4 regions of the Modicisalibacter sp. genome follow, and region 1 is predicted to be linked to each of the others. Evidence: predicted binding sites of a transcription regulator. Region 1 holds the regulator's gene; each other region holds the start of a gene.

Region 1 (3,105 bases):
GCGAGGGTGTCGATACCGAGCTGCGTGCCTGGTTGGCCACCGCCCTGGCGGCCGTGGCGGTGCGGCTCGATCAGGAAGGCGATGACTGGGCGATGGACGTGCGCGGTCATCTGCTGGCGTTGCTGGGCGGTACACGCAAGCGCAGTGCCGCCGCCCTGCTCGAGGCCCTGTGGCACCTGCTGGCCGCCCGCGACGCCTTCGTGCTGGCGGCCGCACCACTGATGGGGGAGGTGACGACGCACCATGAGTGAAGGCGATCAGGCCGCCGGGCTGCGACGCTGGGCCGCCGAAATGGCGCCGGCGGCTGACGATGGCGAAGAGGGGGCAGCGCCGGAAACACCTGCCATGGCGGAGGAAACCGGGACGCCGACCTGGATTGCGGAGACGCTGGTTGAGCTGGCAGCATCTGCGTCCCTGGCGGCCGAGACGGCGCCCGCGCCCCGCCGGCTGCTGATGGTGCTGGGTCTGCCGGGCGGTGATGAGGCGGATACGCGGCCGGTCAGCGAGGCATTGGTGCGCTGGCAGGCGCAGGGGCAGCGCTGGGTTGGCGAGGCGGACGACTGGCGCATCGTGCCTACTTCGGTGGACAGCCCCCACCTGCCGGCACTGCTCGACGAGCAGTCGCGCTGGGCGCTGTGGGTGGGCAACGATGCCGATGCCTTTAGGCGCACCTATCGGCTGCTGAAACGCCTGGCACAGCGAGGCGGTCCGCGTCGCCTGCTGCTGGTGCACCCGCCGCTGGCCTCGCGAGCCGGGCTGCTGGCCAATCTTCAGCAGGCGGCGGCGAGCTTTTTCGGCTTCGAGTTGTGGATCGTGCCCGTCCGCCGGCGTCGGCGGCACGGTGCATGATCGGGGCGCGGCGTACGGCGGCCTGCCTGCTGTTGGTCGGCCTCGGGCTTGCCGGGTCTGCCCTCGGCGCGGGAAGCTGGGTCGGGCGGGCGCCGGCCGTGAATTTGGGCACGCCCGGGCGTGTGACAGCCGCCGAGCCCATCACGCCCCCGGCGGGGTTGCGACCCGGATTGATAACGTCCGTGTCCTGGCGTTTCCGAGCGCCACCGGGGCTCCCCGATCTGGAAGCCTGGCTGTGCCACCCACGCCGTTGCCTGCCGCTGACGGCGGCGCGCGGGCGAAGCGACGGGCTGCGCGGCCTGCCGGCGCGCGAGCCGCTGACCCTGCATTTTCGCCTGCCGCGCAATGCCCATGCCGGAGCGGTGCGTCTCACGGGGCTCCAGGTGATCGTCAACTACCGCGAGCCGCAAAAGGGTAAATAGCCTGATGCCCGGTCGGGTATTCGCCGCTTGGTGCCCCCTGCGAGAACGACATAATGCCGGTATCGGTGGCCGATCGGCGCCGCCACTGGCTGCAGGCTGGGAACCGAAGGATGTACACGGCACAAGGTAAAATCGATCAACGGGCCTTGCTGGACCAGTACCTGCCCGTCGTACGCCGACAGGCGCTGGCGCTTCAGGTCCGCCTGCCGGCCAGCGTCGATCTGGACGATCTCATCCAGGCCGGCATGGTGGGGCTGCTCGATGCGCTGGGCCGCTACAGCGCCGACCAGGGCGCGAGCCTGGCGACCTATGCCAGCCAGCGGATTCGCGGGGCGATGATCGACGAGTTGCGTAGTCGTGACTGGGTGCCGCGCAGCGTGCGGCGCAACGCCCGCGAGATCGACGAGACCATCCGCCGGCTCGAGCAGCAGCTGGGTCGCCAGGCCGAGGAGCGGGAAATTGCCGATGCTCTGGCGCTGGAGGTCGATGAGTATCGCCAGCGTCTGGCCGATACCAACGGCGGTCACCTGATGGGGCTCGACGAGATCATCGAGGAGGGCGGCGAGCCCGAGGCCGGTGACGGGGCGCCTCAGTCGCCCTTCGAGGCGCTGGCCGATTCGCAGCAGCGTGCGCGACTGGTCGCGGCGATCGAGCAGCTTCCCGAGCGCGAGAAGCTGCTGCTCGGCCTGTACTATCAGGAAGAACTCAACCTCAAGGAGATCGGCGCGGTCCTCGGGGTCAGTGAGTCCCGGGTCTGCCAGCTTCACAGTCAGGCGGTGGCACGCCTGCGCAGCCGGCTCAGAGCCGCCGAGGATGCCGAGGACGAGTACTGAATCGGCCGCCGTATCTTCTGTCTGTTGGTCGCCTGTCAACTCGAGGCGATCAGTGTGTCTTGGCGGATTCTCCTGCCGTTTTCGTTTCCTGCGCTCCGCCCGGGTGCTGCCACTGGCGTCGGATCTCTTCCGCGATCCGCTTGGCCACGTTGTTCCAGCTGTCTCCCAGGGCCTTGACCAGTGCCGGGTAGCCATCCTCCTTCAGCACTTCGTCGGTCTGGAAAGGCGTCTGGCGGCGAATGTCCCCCGCCCCGTCCCGCAGTTGCCACAGTCCTTCGGCGACGGCCCGGCCGTCGTAGCGTCCCTGAAACTGATCGACCTCCACAGAGAGATGCCAGGCCGTCTCGGGGCCGGCGCCCTCGAGCACCCGGGTTCCGGGCAGGTTTCGGCTCAGCCGGCGGCGCAGTGCCCGTGCCAGCTGTCGGTCAAGCGGTTCCGCCCACTGGTGTTGAGTGGCCGCCTGCAATCGTAGAGGGTCCGTCTGCAGCACGATGCCCGGGTCATCGAGATAACGGGCGAGGCGCACGTCATCGATGACCAGGGTGTGCTCCACCGGCCCTGACGACGTTTCCGCTGCCGCGTCGCTGTCGCCGGACGGCAGCAGGTAGCGCTGTGTCGTCGGCCCGCCGCCGGTGGCGCAGCCGGCCAGCAGAGCGCTCAACAGCAGCAGGCAAAGCGGCTTGGTGACTGGCATTCCTTGTCTCCCTGTCAACGATCGGCCTTCGGGGCCTGCGGGATGGGGTCGCTCGCCGGCCGGCGGTCGAAGATCAGCGCGTTGGGCTGCTCCTTGAGGGTTTTCGCCAGTGGTTGCAGGTCCCTGACCAGGCGTTCGATACCCTTGAGGGTATCGTTGAGCTGGCGGTAGGCCGCGGAGTTCGGCGACAGGCCGTCGAGCGTGGTGCGCAGGTTCTGAAGCGTGCGGTTGAGGTTGCCGGGGATCTCGCGGGTCGCCGGGTCGTCGAGCATGTCGCGCAGCGCTTCGGCGCTGTGCTGCACCTCCT
Region 2 (3,105 bases), on a different contig from region 1:
AGCTTTCCCTCGCCGCCCAGCTGAAGAACCTCTCCATCGGCGGCTGCCTGCTGGAGATCGCCATCGAGGATTGCACCACCCTGGCTGTCGAGCAGGAGCTGCCCGAGCTCTATGTCGAATTTCCCAACGGCCAGGGCTTCGCCACCCGCGCACGCATCCGCCATATCCGCCCGCTCGGCGGCTCCCTGCAGGCCGCGGTGGGCGTGCAGTTCCTCGACGTCGCCCCGGAGGTCCAGAAGGACCTGACCCACTTCGTCAATGAATGCGAGCGCGAAGCCGCCCGCCGCACCGGCCTGAAACCCATGGAGTTCGCCACCTCGCCGCTGTTCATCGCCGGCGAGAAGGAGCGCCAGGCCATCAGCAAGGCGCGACGCGAGCGCATCAAGGCGGAACGCCTGCCGCCCATGGTGCAGGGCGTGCGCGAGATATCGAAACGCCTGCAGTTGTCGCTGATGTTCCTGAAGAACCGCAATCGCTTCCCTCAGGAGATGGTCTACGACTGCGCCGACACCCTGATCTACCTGCTGACCAAGGACCGTAAGCAGCTGCTCTACGCGCTCTCCTACCTGAACAGCGCCCCGGACTGGGTGCGCCACTCCATCGAGACCGCCGTCCACCTGGCCGACTACATGCTCACCAACCCGCCGCTGGTCAGCAAGACCCGCGAGGCCATGGTCGGCGCCCTGCTGCATGTGATGGGCAAGTCGCTGCTGCTGTGCCGCGAACTGCCCTCGCTGAAGATCTACATGACGCCCGCCCAGAAGACCCTGCTGCAGGGACACGTCACGGCACTGCTGGACAAGCTCCAGGCCGTGGGCTGGCAGCCCAGCAGCATCTGCCGCGACGTGATCGAGAATTGCAACGAGCGCCTCGATGGCAGCGGCTACCCGGCCGGCAAGACCGCCGAGCAGCTCTCCGACATCGCCCGCTACATGGCCGTGGCCAAGGCCGTCGACAAGCTCACCCACGCGCGCAACGAGATGTCGCCCAAGCCACCCATCGACGCCTACCGCTGGGTCAACGAACGCGCCCACGGCTTCGAGCGCACCATGCTGGTGGAATACATCCAGACCTACGGGCTCTATCCCATCGGCAAGCTGGCGAAGTTCGCCAACGGCTTTCTGGCCTGGGTCGTCAGCGTGGACCTCAAGGGCATGCCCAGCCAGGTGCACATCGTCAAGAACCTGCGCTTCCCCGACACCTCGATGGACGTGATCATCTCCAGCGCCGACTTCGACCAGATCGGCAAGCTCGAAGGCATCGTCAATCCCGCGGAGTACGCCATCGCCCGGTAGGCCCGGGCCCGAGCCACCAGCCCCAGCAAAAAATCCTTCCACCACCCTAAAGCTTCCCGGCAAGCGGTCGATAACTGGGGTAACGGCCAACGGCGCCGTTGCGGTGGCCAGGCCGGACTCCCGGCGCGCCGCTGGAGCCTCAAGACCTTGTCGAAGGTAGAAAAGGAAGGAACACCAAAATGGCAGTCATTAATACCAACATCACCTCGATGATCGCTCAGCAGAACCTGAACAGTTCCAAGAGCAATCTGACCACCGCCATGGAGCGCCTCTCATCCGGCCTGCGCATCAACAGCGCCAAGGACGACGCCGCTGGCCAGGCCATCGCCAACCGCATGTCTGCGCAAATTACAGGTCTTAATCAAGCACAGCGCAACGCCAACGATGGCATCTCCGTCGCTCAGACTGCCGAAGGTGCACTGAATCAGGTCAACGACAACCTGCAACGCATTCGCGAGTTGACAGTTCAAGCTCAAAACGACACTAACTCTTCTGAAGACAGAAAGTCCATCCAAGCTGAAATCGGTCAGCGCCTTTCTGAAATCGACCGCATCTCTGAACAAACCGATTTTAACGGTGTCAAGGTGCTGGCAAGCAACCAAGACCTAAACATTCAAGTCGGTGCTAATGATGGCGAAGCCATCACCATCAATTTGGAAAAAATTGACTCCACATCTTTGGAGTTAGGAACTTTTAACGTTAGCGGACCGGTGGGAACAACCAGCGCGATCGACGCCACCGCTGCCAAAGAAGCATATGGCGACAAAACAGCAGTTACAAGCGCTACAGTCACTGTGACCAATGGTGCCGCGGCTGACTGGCAATCCAAGCTCGGCCTTGGCACAGCGCCGACAGGTGCTAGCTCAAGTGTTGTTTCAGATGATAACAATAACTGGTTCGTAAAAACAACATTGACCGGTGTAACTGATACTGCTGATAAAGCCAAGATGGCAGAACTTGGCTTCACTGAAGATTCTAGCACCCCAGGAAACTACGACATTTATATGTCAGTAGACCCTCAAACTGCCGACACAACCACTGCACCAACTGCAGCAGACTTCACAGTGGATACCGCGGACTTCACCGTCGACCAACTCTCTTCAGGAACTACTAAAGACCCGTTGGCCACCCTCGACAAAGCTTTGGGAAAGGTTGATACACTTCGATCCGACTTGGGTGCAATACAAAACCGGTTTGACTCCGCAATCACCAACCTTAGCACGACTCAAACCAACTTATCTGCCGCTCGCTCACGCATCGAGGATGCCGACTACGCCAAGGAAGTGGCCAGTATGACCAAGAACCAGATCCTGCAGCAGGCCGGCACCTCCGTGCTTTCGCAGGCCAACCAGCTGCCGCAGTCCGTGCTGTCGCTGCTGCGCTAAGCGGTTCGTCAGCCCGGCTGACACCGCAAGTACCGACGGGGCCGAAAGGCCCCGTTTTCTTTTCTGAATTGATGCGAGCATCGGCATGCCGGACACTTCCGCAACGCTCCCGGCCAGCACCCTGGTCCACGATATCCTCCCCCGGCTCGAGGCCACCGAGTCGCTGATTCACACCGCCCTGCAGGAGCAGATCGAGGCCGCGACCAGTACCGCCGAACGGCAGCGTCATACCCTGCTCAAGCAGGAGTTCGAGCTGGAGATCACCATGATTCGGCTCAACCTGGACAGCCTGATGAAGCGCCACGCAGTGGCCATTCGCCGGGCCATGAATGCCCCGCAGGGCCGGAACGACGTGCAGCTTTCTCTGGACGCCAACGAGCGCGTCGCCCTGCAGAGCGCCCGCACGCTGTATGAGCGCGTCAGGG
Region 3 (3,105 bases), on a different contig from region 1:
CCCGCAGGGACGCCTGCGCCCCGTCGAACAGCATGACAATCAATTGATGCGGGCTGGCCGACATGACACCGGTCTCGACCCCCATCCGCGCATAGGCGTTTGCACCACGCATCGCACTCATGGATTATTTCTCCTGCTTCTTACCTATCTCACTTTCCCAGCTGGGCGTTCATTGCCGAGAACTGCTGAGAGAGATAGCTCATGGTGGAATTCATCTGGGACACTAGGGAATCCATCTGCGAAAACTGCTTGCGATAGCGCGCGATGGTGGAATTGATCCGGTCCTCGGTGCGCGAATACTGCTCGTTCAGCCCGTCGATGCTCTTCTTCAGCCCACTCGTGGCGTTGTTCAGGACGCCCTTGTCATCGAGCATCCGTGAAATCGAAGCGTCCAGTGTATCGGCCAGGCCATCCGCGCTGTCCGTCCCGGCAAAAAAGCGCTGTACACCCTGAAGGTCATTGCTGATGGCCCCATTCAGCTTGTCGCTGTCCACCTTCAGCGTGCCGTCGAGCTGAAGCTCGACCCCCACGTCGGACAGCATGCTGTACCCCCCGCCCGAGACGCCATCACTCAGGGTGCGGCGCAACTGCGTCTCGACGGAGCGCAAGGTGCCATCGCCCAGCAGGATGCCGGCATCGCCATTTTCACTGTTGAAGGAAGACAGCGATCCGATGGTCTTCTGCACCGAGTTGTAGGCATCGACAAAGGACTGAACGCTGTCGGCGATGGCCCCCTCATCGCGGGTCACCGACAGTGTCGAGGCCGTCGTGGCATTGGCACTTTCCTGCGTCAGGTTGAGTGTCACGCCCTGAATGGCACCCTCCACCTGATTCGAGGCACTGGTAATGGGGATGTTATTGACGGTCAGCGAGGCGTCTTGGGCCGCCACCTGCTCCGTCATGCCGTTCGTGGTGGTATTGGCGGGGTCGAAGGACAGCTTGCTGTCCAGCGTTGCATCGCCGTTTACCGTGACCGTCATGGCCGACGCCGCCCCGGTCTCCTTGGCCGTCAGCACCAGGCGATTGCTGGTACCGTCATTGATCACGGAGGCCGTGACACCGCCATCGGCGGCGTTGATGGCATCGCGAATATCCCCCAGCGAACTGCTGGCCGGATCGATCGACACATCAAAGCTCGAACCGCTGACACCCGGCTGATCGATGGTGATCGTCGTCGCGGTGGAAGCCTGGTTGCTGGTGATGTCGGTGAACCCCCCGCTGGCCAGCGAGTGCGCCTGGGCCAGGTTGCTGACATCGATGGAGTAGGTACCCGGTACGGCCGTGGTATCGGCCGACACTTCAGGACCATCACCGGTCATCTTGGTGGAAACCGGCTGAAACGTCTTGGCATCGTTGAGCTTGGCCGCCGCCGTCTGGAATTTTTCCAGCGCCGACTCCAGCTTGCCGTAGGCGGAAATCTTGGCCTGGTAACTGGACTTCTGCTGGGTAATCGGCGTGAGTTGCTGCCGCTCCGACGACTTGAGCTGATCCAGCAACCCGTTAAGGTCCATGCCAGACCCAATGCCCAAGGAAGATATGCTCGCCATCTATGCCCCCTGATATCTGCGCCCTTTGTACCAGCCCTGCCGGCGCCGCGAGCGCGGGAATAGGCCGGTTTTCGGCTGTCACTTCGCCCTATCGGCCGCGCACGCCGAAACTTTAGCGCTGCGGACACTTGCGGCACTGGCCACGAGCCCGCGGCTGCGACATCATGAACGGCCCGACGTCCGGCGACGCCGACACCCGCCAACAAGGAAGGTTTACCATGGATGCGAACGCCCTCTTCGCCGACTATCAACGCTGGCAACGCTTCAACCGACAGGACCAGCTGGAGCGCGAACACCGCGCGGCACTGCGCAAGCTGGCCAGCGCCGGTGCCATGGCCTCGCGCGTGACCCAGGGGTATCGCAGCATGGCGGAGAAAGGGGCGGCCGAGGGCGCCTGCTACCGCACGCTGTTCCGCCGCCAGCATGACGACGGCCCGGCCCTGGGCTGCGAGGGCTGGCTGTTCGTGCGGCGCATTCTGACCGAGGGCGGCACCACGCGCGTGCGCGCCACCCTGCTCGAGACCTTCACGCTGGAACAGGGTGCCGTCGAGCCGCAAGAGGCCACCGTCGCCAAGCTGACGTTGGAAATTTTCGATGAAATTCTGGTCCAACGCGATATGGCCCTGGGCTGCCGCATCGACCGCGTCGACGACGATCGCGACACGCATTTCGTGACCTTTCTGGACAGCGTGCGCGGCGACCTGACACGTTACATGCACTGATACCAGCATCCGTCACCGCCCTGGGCTTCGCACCGACTCACATGACACGAGCCGACACAGGAGGCTTCTGAATGACCACCATCGCGCCATCGGCCACTCGCCCTGCGCTGCAACTGGAAACACTCGACGCCGGCGTGACGATTCGCCGCCCGCAGGCCGTCGCCAGCCTGACCATGGACAGCCCCGCCCGGGCCCTGCTGACCGACTTCACCCAGACCGGCGCCTTTACCATCCCGGCCTCCCACTCGATCACCCAGGCACTCGAGATCATGAAGCAGGGCGGCGTGCGCCTGCTGTTCGTGCTCGATGCCGCCGGGCACCTGACCGGCGTGGTCAATGCCCGCGAGCTGATCGGCGGCCGCCGCATCACCCTGGCCATGCACCAGCACCAGGTCGACCGTGACGAAGTCACCGTCGAGATGGTCCAGACCCCGCGCGAGGAGCTGCACGCCCTGCCTCTCGCCCGGCTGGAGAAGATCAGCGTCGGCGAACTGGTCGAGGCGCTGCGCGCCTTCGGCGACCAGCACCTGCTGATCACCGAACCGGACGCCCAGGGCGGCACCGCCGTGCGCGGCCTCATCTCCGCCGCCGACGTCGGCCGCGCCCTGGGTATCACCCTGGACCGCCCGCCGGAGGCCCGCAGCTTCTCCGCCATCTGCCAGGTCGTGCTCGGCCACAGCCTGTAAGCCGCAACCGGTGCCGGGCCGCTCGCGGTCCGGCACGGCCGCCCCGGCAACCCCGCTCTGACAACACCCCGCCCAGCCGATATAATGCCGATGGGCAACGCCCATGCGGGAGGCGACTCGTTTCCATCTTTACACGCAGGGAGTCTCGAC
Region 4 (3,105 bases), on a different contig from region 1:
TTGCTGGCGGTCACGTTCATGCGCTTGGACTGGGCGCTCATTGCCGAGCTGGAGATATCGAAGATGCTGAACATGGACATCGGCTTACTCCGGTTGCATGGCCGACTTGAGGCCCTGAATCTGGCGTTTCATGAAGGTCAGCGCCGCCTGATAACGTACCGAGTTGTCGGCGAAGGCCGCCCGTTCCCGGTTCATGTCGACGGTATTGCCGTCCAGGCTGGGCTGGTCCGGCACGCGATAGCGCAGATCCAGCGACGTCGCGGCGGGCGCATGGGCCGGAATGTGACGGCTCGAGGTGCGCGACAGCGACAGGCCGCCATCATCGCCCCGGCCCTGCTGCATGACGCGCGACAGCTCGCCGGCAAAGTCAAAGTCGCGTGCCTTGTAGTTGGGCGTATCGGCGTTGGCGATGTTGCTGGCCAGCACCTTCTGGCGCTCGGCACGCAGGTTGAGCGCCTCCTGGTTGTAGCGCAGCGCCCCCTCGAGCTGATCGATCATGTCCGGCCCCTGCCTTGGATGGGGAAATTTCAGCCTGCGAGAATAGACGCCCCCTTGTCATGACAAAGGCCGAAACAGCCCCCGGTTTGGGCACCATTTCCGCGCTTGATCGCTGGTGTCGGGGCCTAGAATCTGGCGGCAACGATCAGGGGGGAAGCCATGCGCCAATCAATCCGGCAGCGGCAGGTCTGGCCACGGGGGACAATCTTCTTCGCCCTGATATTCGGTCTGCTGTTTTCCGGGGGGGCCGATGCCACCAGCGATGTACTGACCCAGCGCGTCACCCAGCTACTGACCCGGCAGGCCGGCGAACTCGGCGAAGTGGCCGGCGTCAAGGTCCATACGCCGTCGGCCGTCTTCAGCCACTGCGATGACCCGCAGCCCTTTCTGCCCGACAACGGGCAACGGCACTATGGGCGAGTCTCGGTGGGCGTGCACTGCGAGGGTCCCGGCGGACGCCGGCAGACCCGCTACCTGCAGGCCGATGTGTCGGTGCGTGTACGCTACGTGACCGTCGCCCATGACCTGGACCGTGGCAGCGTTATCGCCCGCAACGACCTGCAGCTCGCGGAAGGGCGACTCGAGAAGCTGCCGAGGGACATCGTTCGCGATCCCGGGGCCATCGTCGGCCAGGTCGCGACGAGCCGGCTGCAAGCCGACAGGCCGCTGCGCGCCTACCAGCTGCATCCCAGGGACCTGGTCAAACGTGGACAACGCGTCACGGTGATCGCCAGAGGGCCCGGCTTCGAAGTGAGTCGAGAGGCCGAGGCGCTGGACAACGGCGCCATGGGCGAGCAGGTTCGCGTGCGCGCCGGGGATCGAAAGATCCTGAGGGGACGCGTCATCGGCCCGCGCCGACTCGCCATCGACTTATGAGGGACCGCACCACTACACTGATGGCACGCCCAGTCGCAGCCACGGGCTAAAGTTTTCCCGCCGTCCGTCGATAAACAGGGAAAGCCGATGCCCAAAGAGAGTGTGCCCCGTGAAGATCGATGGTTCTCATCCCCTGCAGCGCCCCACCCAGAGTGACGCCACCCGGACCGGCAAGCCGTCGCGCGCCGAGGACGGCGATACCCGGGGCGCCAGCGCCACCTCGGTGGCACATCTGAGCGACAGAACCCAGGATGCCACCCGCGACATCGATACCGCGCGCGTGGCCGAGGTGCGTCAGGCGATCAGCGAGGGACGGCTCGAGATTCGGCCCGAGCGCATCGCCGACGGCCTCATCCAGAGCGTACGCGACCTGCTCGACTGACGTCGCGGCGCCCCTTTGAACTCCGGAGACCGAGCATGAGCCTGGCCCAGCATCTCGAACGTGAACTCAAGCATCTCGACGCCTTTATCGAGCTGCTGGAAACCGAGCATCGCTCGCTGTCTCAGGCCGATGTCGACGGCGAGCAGCTGCAGCAACAGGCCAGCGACAAGCAAGCTCACATGGCGCGTCTGGAATCACTGGAAACCCAGCGTCGCAATGCTATGAAAACCCTCGGCTACGGCGACACCCGCCGCGCTTCGGAACAGGCGGCCATCGATGCCGGCTGCCAGCCGACGTGGCAGCGTTTCCTGGAACGCGCCCTGCACGCCAAGCAGCTCAATCAACGCAACGGCATACTCATCGAAGCGCGCATGACCCAGAACCATCGCATCCTGCGCTTTCTCAACGACACCGCGAGCAAGAGTCTCTACGGCCCCAACGGCCAGGCCCGCCCGGGGAGCCGCGGCATCAGCTCCCGGGCCTGAGACACCGCCACGCGCTCGGCATCGGCCACACGCCGCCGGCAGGCCTACTACCTGCTGACGCGCCTCTACAGCCGCGCCTCCACACGTGACAGGATCTGGCGACTGACCTGATTCACCAGCGGGGTCGCCGCCTTGTCGACCGCCTTGGCCAGCCACCGGTTGCCCAGTTGATAGCTGACGCACAGTTCGACCCGCGTACCCTCGGGCACGGCAACCAGTGTGTAACGCCCCTGGTTGGCCACCCCCGCAAGTGACTCCCAGGCCAGCACGCGGGGCTCGTGACGCTCGACCACCTGCACATCGAACTGCCAGTCACGCCCGATGACATGAAGTTGCCAGCGATAGCGATCCTCGCCGAGCGGCTCGATCGAGGTGATCATGTCGGAATAGTCGACGAAGTTCTCGACCCGGGCGAGCAGCGGATAGACGCGCTCCGGCGGCGCCGGCAATACAGCGCTGTGTTCAATGATCGGCATGCCTGTCCCTGTTTGCGGTGAAAGCTCTCGCCCGAGGGTACGCATTGCCGGGGACCAGTGCCAGCCCGACGCCCACGGCTGTAAGGCTATCGCAGTTAGGCAGGGCGAGGAGCGCCGGGGGCAGGTCGAGGAGGGGGTCCGACGCCACGGATGGCGTCGGTAGCGCCCAGGGAAGGGTTCACAGCGCCCCCTCGCAGGCCTGCCGACGGATCAGTCCCGAGCCGACGACTAACTGCGATAGCCCTGCCCACGGCTGGAGCCGCGAGCGCCCTGCCGTTACAATGCCGCCCTGCCGCCCGCGGGCGGCCATCCGGACGCCCGGACCCCGGAACCGTGACCCACGGCCATAAATTCTCCGGCAGGACCCCAAATGACCCGAACTACCCTA

The links. Region 1 encodes FliA, which starts transcription of late flagellar genes. Its sites were predicted from a motif close to CTAAAGTTNNNNNNNNNNCNGCCGATA; they were not measured.
Region 2: ACTCB7_RS06995 (FliC/FljB family flagellin) is a predicted target of FliA. The motif match lies at 1,342-1,368, and genes of this name have one in related genera.
Region 3: fliD (flagellar filament capping protein FliD) is a predicted target of FliA. The motif match lies at 1,637-1,663, and genes of this name have one in related genera.
Region 4: flgM (flagellar biosynthesis anti-sigma factor FlgM) is a predicted target of FliA. The motif match lies at 1,421-1,447, and genes of this name have one in related genera.

Annotation. Positions count from the first base shown of each region.
Region 1 covers NZ_JBSREH010000016.1:9,066-12,170, forward strand. The annotation lists gene flhF (flagellar biosynthesis protein FlhF) at 1-251, shown strand, start outside; gene ACTCB7_RS05575 (hypothetical protein) at 244-849, shown strand; gene ACTCB7_RS05580 (flagellar protein FlhE) at 846-1,271, shown strand; gene ACTCB7_RS05585 (RNA polymerase sigma factor FliA) at 1,382-2,104, shown strand; gene ACTCB7_RS05590 (PqiC family protein) at 2,154-2,798, opposite strand; gene pqiB (intermembrane transport protein PqiB) at 2,813-3,105, opposite strand, start outside.
Region 2 covers NZ_JBSREH010000019.1:907-4,011, reverse strand. The annotation lists gene ACTCB7_RS07000 (PilZ domain-containing protein) at 1-1,295, shown strand, start outside; gene ACTCB7_RS06995 (FliC/FljB family flagellin) at 1,475-2,680, shown strand; gene ACTCB7_RS06990 (hypothetical protein) at 2,766-3,105, shown strand, end outside.
Region 3 covers NZ_JBSREH010000019.1:10,554-13,658, reverse strand. The annotation lists gene fliS (flagellar export chaperone FliS) at 1-121, opposite strand, end outside; gene fliD (flagellar filament capping protein FliD) at 150-1,547, opposite strand; gene ACTCB7_RS07035 (hypothetical protein) at 1,766-2,269, shown strand; gene ACTCB7_RS07030 (CBS domain-containing protein) at 2,341-2,955, shown strand.
Region 4 covers NZ_JBSREH010000025.1:127,381-130,485, reverse strand. The annotation lists gene flgC (flagellar basal body rod protein FlgC) at 1-80, opposite strand, end outside; gene flgB (flagellar basal body rod protein FlgB) at 85-498, opposite strand; gene flgA (flagellar basal body P-ring formation chaperone FlgA) at 658-1,374, shown strand; gene flgM (flagellar biosynthesis anti-sigma factor FlgM) at 1,484-1,756, shown strand; gene ACTCB7_RS08875 (flagella synthesis protein FlgN) at 1,792-2,241, shown strand; gene ACTCB7_RS08870 (SRPBCC family protein) at 2,307-2,717, opposite strand; gene queC (7-cyano-7-deazaguanine synthase QueC) at 3,088-3,105, shown strand, end outside.